Regions from separate parts of the Bacillus sp. Pc3 genome, predicted to be linked through region 1. Evidence: riboswitches for the same ligand, from Rfam matches in the RefSeq annotation. Region 1 holds a riboswitch; the other holds the start of a gene.
What was found. A riboswitch is a leader RNA that binds a small molecule or an ion and turns the genes downstream of it on or off. The one in region 1 is predicted to bind S-adenosylmethionine.
Positions count from the first base shown of each region.

Region 2: another riboswitch for S-adenosylmethionine. It lies ahead of SB24_RS04355 (bifunctional homocysteine S-methyltransferase/methylenetetrahydrofolate reductase); the one in region 1 lies ahead of mtnW (2,3-diketo-5-methylthiopentyl-1-phosphate enolase).

Region 1 is NZ_CP010406.1:756,354-761,755, forward strand. It holds gene SB24_RS03005 (sporulation kinase KinD) at 1-188, shown strand, start outside; gene SB24_RS03010 (aspartyl-phosphate phosphatase Spo0E) at 398-658, opposite strand; gene SB24_RS03015 (1,2-dihydroxy-3-keto-5-methylthiopentene dioxygenase) at 938-1,474, opposite strand; gene SB24_RS03020 (methylthioribulose 1-phosphate dehydratase) at 1,490-2,119, opposite strand; gene mtnX (2-hydroxy-3-keto-5-methylthiopentenyl-1-phosphate phosphatase) at 2,077-2,781, opposite strand; gene mtnW (2,3-diketo-5-methylthiopentyl-1-phosphate enolase) at 2,778-3,992, opposite strand; SAM riboswitch class I at 4,074-4,173, opposite strand; gene SB24_RS03035 (pyridoxal phosphate-dependent aminotransferase) at 4,210-5,402, opposite strand, start outside.
Region 2 is NZ_CP010406.1:998,640-1,004,041, forward strand. It holds gene SB24_RS04340 (BMP family lipoprotein) at 1-275, opposite strand, end outside; gene SB24_RS04345 (CvfB family protein) at 447-1,343, opposite strand; gene SB24_RS04350 (YajQ family cyclic di-GMP-binding protein) at 1,443-1,934, shown strand; SAM riboswitch class I at 2,035-2,157, shown strand; gene SB24_RS04355 (bifunctional homocysteine S-methyltransferase/methylenetetrahydrofolate reductase) at 2,247-4,088, shown strand; gene SB24_RS04360 (GNAT family N-acetyltransferase) at 4,171-4,611, shown strand; gene SB24_RS04365 (pentapeptide repeat-containing protein) at 4,809-5,402, shown strand, end outside.

The DNA of each region.
Region 1 (5,402 bases):
TGGGCATTTCTGAAGATATGCTTGAACACATTTTTCTTCCGTTTGTAACGTCAAAGGAAAAAGGCACCGGCCTCGGCCTTGTCGTATGTAAACGAATCATGCTGATGTACGGCGGTTCGATTGACATTCAAAGCGAAGTCGATAAGGGCACAGAGGTCACCATTACCCTTCCTGCCGCTTCTCGATGAAAAAAACACCCTGATCGGGGTGTTTTTTATTTAAAGAAGAGTATGTGTAAGAGGATATACCAGAGGAACGGCATCATAGCCGGCAGATAGTACGAGGCGCTTCGTGAGCCGTGCCAGCGGAAAAATGTGCTGACTGTACGCGGTCATCTTTCGGATGCGGCGCTTGATCAGGAAGCGCATTCAGTCTTCGTTATCTGTTTTATCATCAATCATTTGTTTGCTTCATATGCAGGCATGACGTCACCGCGGGAGAACAAGCCTATTTTCTTCACAAGGCCCTGTATTCCTTGGTGATGTGTACGATCACGGTTTACCAGCTGCTGATACGCGTTCATCAGACAGTCCAGTTCCTGGCTGTGCCTGATCGTGTCATATCCTGTAAACCCTTGCCTGTTAGCCGCATCTATCATCATTTTTCTTTTTTTATCAATAGATACAAGCAATTTTTCTTGTTCAGAATAACTGCCCATTCACTTCACCCCTCACCGCTAAAAGAATAGGAAACAAGTTTGATTGGGTTATTGAGCATTATTACAGATTATACTTTATTTGTAAACATTTTTTTACTAAATAACTTATTTTTTCATTTCATATTGGAATCTTTAGCATGAATACGAGAATAATACCCATTCGGGTAATGATATAAACAGAATGCGGCATATTCAAGATTTAAAAAACAGCCACAGCTGACTTTATATTACAATAAAAAACCTCTCATGCCGGCGGTGCATGAGAGGTTCGGGCGTCTATCAGTTTTGCACACTTTCATTTTCGTAAATCGGCACCCAGCCCTCAGTCGTCACGAAGATTCGGATTGCGACGACCCGGCGGTCTTCCTGAAGCGTAAAGTAGTGGCGGATGTTCTCCGGAACTGAAATCAAATCTCCCGGATTTAAACGGACGTCGAAAAATGTGCCGTCTTTGCCTTGAATGACGAAGATGCCGTGTCCGCTGACGATAAAGCGGACTTCATCATCCGTGTGGTGATGTTCTCTTTGGAAGTTTTTTAATAATTCATCAAGATTCGGCGTGGTGTCTGATAAAGAAATGACATCCTGAGACTGATATCCGCGCCGGGCTGAAATGTCCTGAATCTCCGTGTCAAACGCCGCGAGAATCCGTTCTTTTTCATCTTCGGTTAGGTCGTATTTTTCCGAAAGCTCAGACGGAAGTTTTTCAATGTTCCACTGCTCATAGATCACCTCTTGTTCGTCTAAGAAGCGCGCTACTTCTTCCTGATGTTCAATGAGCGTATTTTTTTCGTCATGAATTCTGATGGTCGCCATTTTCTATTCCTCCTTTTATTTTACCAGCTGCGGCCGAAGTGACAGAAGCTTGAGGTGACAGCTGAATAAAAATTCATAGGCTTCCAGCACCCTTTTCGCTTCAAATGCGGTCCGCCCCCATGCCGTAATGCCGTGATTGCGGATTAACACCGCGCCTGATCCGGCGTCCGCATGGTGCGCGAAGTTTTCGGCCAATGCCGGGATGTGCGCCGGATTGTCAATGATCGGAACGGTCACGGACGCGTTTTCCTCCCATAATCCGAGCGCCTTAATTATCTCCTGCCCCTGAAAAGTGATTTGTTTTTCATCCCCGTAAAGCTCTGAGATGACATTATTATTGACGGTATGGACATGCAGACAGCAGCCCGCGTCTGTCTTTTGGTATAAGTAAGTATGGAGAAGCGTTTCCGCTGAAGGTTTTAAAGAATGGCCGGTCTCAGCGGGCTTCCCGTACTCATCGATTAAGAGAAAATCTTCGTCTGTTTCTTTTCGTTTGTCTTTTCCGCTCGCCGTAACGAGAAAAGTCAGCGGCCCGTCGGATACTTTGATGGAAAGATTCCCGCTCGTTGCCGGGAACCAGTCTCTTTCGGCCAGCTCGCGTTTTACCTCGGCAAGTTCGCGCCAGCGTTCTTCTTTTGCAGCCATGCCTGCACCTCCCCGATGTTTTCAATGCCTGTTTTCACCTCATAAAAATCTTGAAAAGGCAGATGCCGGAGGCCGAGTTCTTTGCATTCAGTCAAAAGATAATCTCTCGCAAAGCACATATCGGACAACTTTGCAGCCTCGACATCCGTGACCGAATCACCGATCATAATGAGAAATTTCTGCTGATCGGATAGCTTACGGATGACTGACGGTTTGCAGCAGCCGCATTGATTGGTACAGTCTCCGTCACAGGCGTGCGGCCAGTCTATATGAATATATTCATTGTCAAAGGATGCATGATTGCAGAAAATCCGCTCCTTTTCTACGATCCCTTCCAAAAGCGGATGCACAAAAAAGTCCATTCCCCCGCTTACGATATAAAACGGGAGGCCGTTTGACCGGACAAACGAGACAAAATCCAAAAAGCCGTCCCGTATTTTCGCATCCTTCAGAATAAAGCCGGTCAGTTCTTCTTTTAAGCTGCTCGGCAGCAGTCCGAACATCCGTCCGACTCCTTCTTGGATTGATATGCTTTTAGACAGAACACCGTCTTTTAATTCAAGCCACTCAGGAGGCGCGAATTGTTTCATCATGCTGACAATGTTGTCGTTCATGGTGACCGTTCCGTCGAAATCACAAATAATCAGCGGTGTGCGGGTCATACGGCTTCCACCCTTCCCCATTTGTCTAATGCGAGCTGAAGATCTTTGCACGACGCGGCTTTTTCTTCAATCGGCTGCGCTTCAAGCACCGCATCAATGATGGCGCGGAACGCTTTTCCCCCGCCCTCGGCTCCTTTCGGATGGCCGTGAATGCCTCCGCCGGCATTGATGATGTGATCGATGCCGAAATCGCGCATCAACAATGGCACCATACCGGGGTGAATGCCTGCTGATGGGACGGCAAACGACGGATGAAAGACATCGTCTTTTACACATTCATCATGGATTGCAAGCGCGGACTCCTTCGGAAGAGCAACGGATCCGTAAGGTGACGGAAATAAACTGAAATCAGCGCCGCAATAGCGGTTCAGCTTGCCGAGCAAAAGCGCATGCGACAAGCCGTAAACGGGAGATGATGTGAACGCGCCGCTGACTGCCGGATGCGCCATGATCGGAAGCGGGATTTCCCTGTCTTCAGCAAGGCTCTGCATCACATCTAAACCGTAAGCGAACACATTCAATAAAAGCGCGTCCGCCCCGAGTTCTGCCGCGCGCCTCGCTTTATCCCGCAATTCAGCGGTCCTTCCCGTAAGGTTTACGGCATACAGCGTTTTATGCCCCGTCTCCTCCCGGGTTTCCTTCAGGACTTGTTTTCCTTCGATAATGCGGGTTTCAAACGGAGCCAGTTCATTTTCAAAGAAAATTTCGTCATCTTTAATAAGATCCACGCCGCCGAGCGCCTGCTGTCTGAGCTGTTCTTTAATGTCGGCGAGATCCCGTCCGATCACGCCTTTAAATATGCTCATCAGAAGCGGTCTTTCAAATTCGCCCAGCAGTTTGCGGATGCCGTATATACCGAATTTCGGCCCGGGAAGGGAGCGTTTAAACCCTTCGGAAAATTCAAGATCAGTCAATTTTATTTTTCCGTCCAGTGACAGCTTTCCGAATACCGTCGTCAGGACGGCCGGAATATCTCTTGAAAAGTTCGCCTCGGGATAGGCGATGGTGATGACGGATTGTGTTTCGTTTTCTGAGGTTCCTTCTTTCTCCTCAACTTTTACGACCCGCCCTTTATGTTTTCTGAGCTGTTCCTGCTTCACCAGGGGCAGGTCAGTCCAGGAGCCTACCGTCAGCCCCGCCGCAATCTGTTCCGCCCGCTTTTCACTGTCCGTTGTGTCTGTCAGAAGATATGTTGCCAATACTTCGCTCATGCGTGAACGCCTCTCTTTCTTTCGCAAAACATAAAAAAACCTCTTCCGTATGAGCAGAAAGAGGCTTCGTGTTATGTCCGAATCTTATCTCTCAGCTCCTGCTGCAAGAATTAGCACCGTGCTTTATCAGTCGGTTGCCGGGCTTCATCGGGCTCGTCCCTCTGCCTGCTCTTGATAAGAATAATGATTTTATAAAGTATTTTGAATTATCGCATTGTTATTCTGATATGTCAATGCTTTTTCGGGTGAAAAGATTCAGTTTCCCGATCCGTTCCGCAGCTTCTTTAAGTCTTTCTTCACTTGTCAGAAGACCGACTCTTATATAGCCTTCCCCCCATTTTCCGAACCCGTTTCCGGCAGCGACCGCGACATCCGCTTTCTCGAGCAGCAGGTCTGAAAACGACTGTGACGTATAACCGTCAGGCACAGGGAGCCATGCAAAAAAAGAGCCCGCCGGAGCCGTTACATCCCAGCCGATATCGCGGCAGGCTTTAATCCATGCATTGCGTCTCGATTCATATCTGTCATTTTGCGCCGCGACGCATGCCTGATCCGCTAAAAGTGCGGCTGCCGCCGCCTGCTGCGCCGCGGGAAACAGGCTGACAAACATATGATCCTGATAAAGGTTGATCGCTTCGATGACAGAAGCGTTTCCGACAGCAAATCCGACCCGCCAGCCCGCCATATTATACGTTTTGGACAAGGTATAGATTTCGATTCCCGTCTCTTTTGCGCCTTCGGTCTGCAAAAAGCTCAGCGGTTTATGCCCGTCAAAGCCGACGGCTCCGTACGCGAAATCATGAACGACACAAATGCCGTTTTGCTCCGCAAAACCGACCGTCTCCTCAAAAAACGCCTCTGTCGCCACAGCGCCGGTCGGATTATTCGGATAATTGAGATACAGCAGCTTCGCCTCGCTCCGCACCTTTTCAGGAATTACGCTGTAATCAGGGAGAAACCCTCTTTCTTCCGTCAGCGGCATCATTTCCATTTTCGCTTTTGCAAGGGCGACGCCTGACCAGTAATCAGGATATCCGGGATCAGGCACCAGAATGGTATCTCCCGGGTTTAAAAGACATTGCGGAAGCTCAACAAGTCCCGCCTTGCCTCCGAACAGCACGGCGACTTCCGTTTCCGGATCAAGCGTGACCCCGTACTCCCTTTCATAAAATGCAGCGGCTGCTTTTTTGAAGCTGTAAGCGCCCCGGAATGATGAGTATTTATGATTTTCCGGCCTTTCGACGGCGCGCTTCATTTCTTCAACGATATGCTGAGGCGTCGGCTGATCAGGGTTTCCCTGCCCTAAATTGATGACGTCTCTGCCTTCTTTCAGCTTTTGATTCACTTTTTGCACCAATGATGCGAAAAATTGTTCCGGCAGCTGTTTGAGTACATCTGAGATTTCAAAGT
Region 2 (5,402 bases), 240 kb from region 1:
TCATTGCCTTCCCGGACAAGCTGGGTCAGTCCTTTTTCGTACGTACCGGTGTCTTTTATTTCTCTGTAATCAAATGTGATGCCGAGCTCGTCTCTTGCTTTCATCAAACCTTGAAAGCCTGAATCATTAAATGATTGGTCGCCGAGGCCGTTGTCTGTCAGCATGATGCCGATTGTTTTCGTTTTTTCGGCCGCCGTCTCCTCGGATTTGCCGGCACATCCCGCCGTGCTGAGCGCAAGCAGCAGTACAGCCGCAAATATCGCCATTTTTCTCATTGAAACTCTCCTTTTGTTTTTTTCTATAGTTATATATCGGTTCGGATGTCAGAATATTTTATTTCAATAAAATATGTATGTTCGGCAGGTTGATAAACAAATGAGGGATATAGGAGCTTTTGAGAAAATAAAAAACACCGGTTTTGGTTCACCGATGTTTTTGCAGAAAATTTATTGTTTTTCGTATGTCCAGCCGTCTTTCTGATACACTTTGCCGTTTTTCATCAGGTGCCCGAGCGCCCGCTTAAAGGCGGCTTTGCTTAAATGAAACCGTTCGCGGATATCGTCAGGATCGCTTTTGTCTCCGTAAGGCATCGCGCCGTTTCTTGATCTCAGATAGGTCAGAATCTCCTCCGCGTCAACCGAAAGCGCATCCTGCTTTCTCGGCAGCAGGGACATGTTGACGGAGCCGTCTTCCTTCACCTCGATGACACGCCCCGTCACGCGGCTGCCGAGTCTCGGCTCTTCTTTTCTTTCTGAAGGGTGAATAAACGCGCGGATGCCTTCATCGGTTATCAGAAAAGAGCCTGATGCGATCAGTCTGTACACCGTGCCTGTCAGGTCTTTATTCATGACGTCTTCCTCTGCATCCGTAAATAATTCACTGATGATATCCTCAGGCGCCGGCTTGGCAAACATGCGTCCGCGGCTTGTCACCTTCAGCATGCAATACAGTCTGTCGCCTTTTTGCGGCCAGACGGATTTGTACGGAGGCAGGTGCTCCGTTGCGACGAGCGCGTCTTTTGACAGACCGACGTCGACGAATACGCCCATATCCTCCACAGCGTCCGTCACTTCCACCCATCCGTAGTCATAAAAGCTGATGAGCGGCTTTTTCATCGTCGCCGCGAGTCTTTCCTGATGATCGACGTAAATAAATACGTCCACTTCATCTCTGTCTTCAATATCCTCTGTGATTTCACTGTTATGTAAAAGAACCGTATCCTCGCCGTCGGTTAAAAAATAACCGAAATCGGTTTGGTGATCTATACTAAGCGTGAGCTGCTGCCCTGGTCTCATGTTATCGTCCTTCCTGATTCGCCCGTATGGGGCTGATGTTTTTCTCATTTTTTCCAATATGCATAAATTCATGCTTTATGCTGTTGGACATTTCTCTTTATTCTACTATAATCAACTCATAAGTGAAATGTTATAGGAGGTTTTCTCATGGCAAAAGAAAGTTCTTTTGATATTGTATCCAAAGTTGAATTTCCCGAAGTGCAGAATGCGATTCAGATGACGCTGAAAGAAATCGGCACGCGCTATGACTTTAAAGGATCGAAAAGCGATGTAACTTTAGAAAAGGAAGAACTTGTCCTGATTTCTGATGACGAGTTTAAACTGAATCAGCTCAAAGATGTGCTGAGCGGCAAGCTGATCAAACGGGACGTGCCGACGAAAAACATTGAATACGGCAAAATCGAAAATGCCTCAGGGGGCACGGTGCGCCAGCGCGCGAAGCTTGTACAGGGCATTGATAAAGACAGCGCCAAAAAAATCAACGCGGTGATTAAAAACTCCGGCTTGAAGGTAAAGTCGCAGATTCAGGACGACCAAGTGCGCGTCACCGGAAAAAATAAAGATGATCTGCAGCAGATTATTGCAGCCGTCCGCGGGGCAGACCTGCCGATTGACGTTCAATTTATTAATTTTAGATAAATTATGTGATTCCTATTGATTATTGTCTCTATTTTCGGTAAATTTGGAGAAAGGGATTTTCACAGTTAAGTTTTGGAAACCCATGACAATTACATGAACGTTCTTATCAAGAGAAGCCGAGGGACTGGCCCGACGACGCTTCAGCAACCGGTGTAATGGTTTAACCCAAACCATGACCAAGGTGCTAAATCCAGCAAGCTAAAAACAGCTTGGAAGATAAGAAGAGAGACAAATGATTACAAAGTCTTCTTCTTAAGAAGACTTTTTTTATTTCTCTTTTTTCCTTGCTGAATGTGACGAAGGAGGCAAACAATGGGACTATTACAAGACTTAAAAGAACGGATTTTAATCGGAGACGGCGCGATGGGCACTCTCCTCTATTCCTACGGCATTGACAGATGTTTTGAGGAACTGAACGTATCAAAGCCCGAGGAAATCAAGCGGATACATAAGGCTTACGTGGAAGCCGGGGCAGACATCATCCAGACAAATACGTACGGCGCGAATTTTATTAAACTCTCAAGATACGGACTTGAGGATGAAACGAAAAAAATCAATCAGGAAGCGGTCAGAATCGCGCGCGCTTCTTCAGACGGCGCTTATGTATTGGGAACGATGGGCGGCATCCGCACATTTAACAAAAACGCCTACAGCCTGGAGGAGATTAAACGCAGCTTTCGGGAGCAGCTTTATTTATTGCTTCACGAAGAGCCGGACGGTCTGCTCCTGGAAACATACTATGATTTAGAAGAGGCGCGCGAAGTGCTGAAGATAGCGAGAAAAGAAACGGAACTTCCGATTATGCTGAACGTATCCATGCACGAACAGGGCGTGCTGCAGGACGGAACGCCGCTTCGGGAAGCCCTCAGGTCAATTGCCGATCTCGGCGCTGACATAACGGGAATCAATTGCCGGCTCGGCCCGTACCACATGATTGAAGCGCTCACCGAAGTGCCGATATTCCGTGACGCTTATTTATCGGTCTATCCGAACAGCAGCCTCCCGTCTTTAGAAGAAGGCCGGCTTGTTTATGATACGGACGATGCCTATTTCCGGGAGAGCGCCGTACAGTTCCGCACTCAGGGCGCGCGCATTATCGGCGGCTGCTGCGGTACGACGCCAAACCATATCAGAGCCATGGCTGAAGCGGTCCGCGGACTTTCTCCCGTCACTGATAAAGAAGTGAAAATCAGACGGGAAGAAGAAGTCATCTCCGTCCGGAATGAACGGACCGAGCCGGGTTTAAACGAAATCGCCGCTCAAAAACGGTCAATTATCGTAGAGCTTGATCCGCCGAAAAAATTGAATTTTGACAAATTTCTGCAAGCGGCGGCTGAATTAAAAGAAACCGGCATAGAAGCGCTGACGCTCGCCGACAATTCATTGGCGACACCGCGGATCAGCAATGCCGCCTGCGGTTCATTGCTGAAAGAGCGTCTTGATATCCGTTCTCTCGTTCACATTACATGCAGAGACCGCAACATCATCGGCCTTCAGTCACATTTAATGGGGCTGGATACGCTCGGGCTCACCGACATTTTAGCCATCACGGGTGATCCTTCAAAAATCGGCGACTTTCCGGGGGCTACCTCCGTCTATGATTTAACGTCCTTTGACTTGATCAGGCTGATTAAACAATTCAACGAGGGCATTTCTTTATCTGGGAAACCGCTCGGCAAGAAAACGAACTTTTCCGTAGCCGGAGCATTTAATCCGAATGTCCGCCACCTTGATAAAGCAGTAAAACGGCTGGAGAAAAAAATAGAGTGCGGAGCTGACTACTTCGTGTCCCAGCCTGTCTACTCGGAGCAGCAGCTCATTGACATTCATCATGAAACGAAGCATCTCAAAACACCGGTGTATATCGGAATCATGCCGTTAACGAGCAGCCGCAACGCAGAGTTCATCCATCATGAAATCCCGGGCATTAAGCTGTCAGACAGCATCCGCGAAAAAATGGCGCTCGCCGGCGAAGACAAGCGGAAGCAGAAAGCCGAAGGCCTCGCCATCGCCAAGTCGCTTCTCGACACGGCGTGCGAACTGTTTAACGGAATTTATTTAATCACCCCGTTTCTCCGTTCTGATTTGACGTCAGAGCTTGCAGCTTATATTAAGCAAAAGGATGAAAAGCGGGCTGATGTATATTTGCATTGACGCGAAAGAGGCCGCCTGATATGACAGGCGGCTTTTTCATGGTACGATACAGAAAAAGAATCAAGCAAAGGAGGATTTTTTCATGGTTGAAGTAAAACCCATCACCGCAGAAGACACATACGCGATCAGACACAGCGTGCTGCGCCCCCATCAGACGATTGAGGATTGTAAATATGATCAGGACAGCGTCAAAGGAGCCTTTCATCTCGGAGGTTTTTACGACGGGACATTGATCAGCATCGCTTCTTTCTACCCGCAGAACCAGCAGGCGTTACAGGCAGCGCCCGCCTACCAGCTGCGCGGCATGGCGACGCTTGAGGAATACCGGACGCAAAAAGCGGGAAGCACGTTAATCGCCTATGCAGAACGGAAACTGGCAGATATGGGGGCGGCGCTTGTCTGGTGCAACGCCAGATGTCACGTAAAGGGATATTACGAAAAGCTCGGCTGGAAAAGCACGGGCAGCCCCTTTGACATACCCGGCATCGGCCCGCATGTGATCATGTATAAAGAACTCGCCTGAAACAGACAAATGCCCTTGGGGACATGTCTCTAAGGGCATTACCTTGAATGTCACGCCTGCTTTTATATGCGGTACTATTGACGCCCTCCCGCTTTTTTAATACCCTTTGTACATTACGCAACAGCAAGGATGGCAGGCAGAAAACGATATCTGTCAATTGCCGTTTTCAGCTATTAATTCAGAAAAGGAAGTATGAGATGAATACGATCCAAAAACCGAAAATCCCGAAAGAATTGCCGGTGCTTTCTTTCACAGAAGCGCTTCAGGACGACCTCATAAAAGAAGTCGTCATAGAGAACGCCGTCGTAAACAGCAAACTGGACGGCCTGCGCGCCGAAAAAGTCATTTTCAGAAACACCGTTTTTACGGATGTCTCTTTCAGACATATGGAATGTACCGATGTCCTGTTTGACAAATGTGATGTCTCAAACGCTGATTTCAGCGGAAGCATCATCCATAGAACGGCGTTTCAGCATTCAAAACTTCTCGGCTTGAATCTGGCGGATTCCGCCATGCGTCATGTACGGTTTGAAGACTGCCTCGCAAATTACAGCTCCTTCAGCTATTCCAATATGAAGCATGTCCGGTTTGACACGTGCGCTCTTACAGAAAGCGAGTGGAATGATGCCGTTCTTGAATACACAGATCTTGACGCCTGTGATTTGAACGGCTCAAATTTTATCGGCACGTCTCTTTTTAATATGGATATCAGCACGTGCACATTTGATCATCTGCATGTCTCACTTGAGAAGCTGAAAGGATGCCGCATCTCTCCGGCGCATGCCGTTACA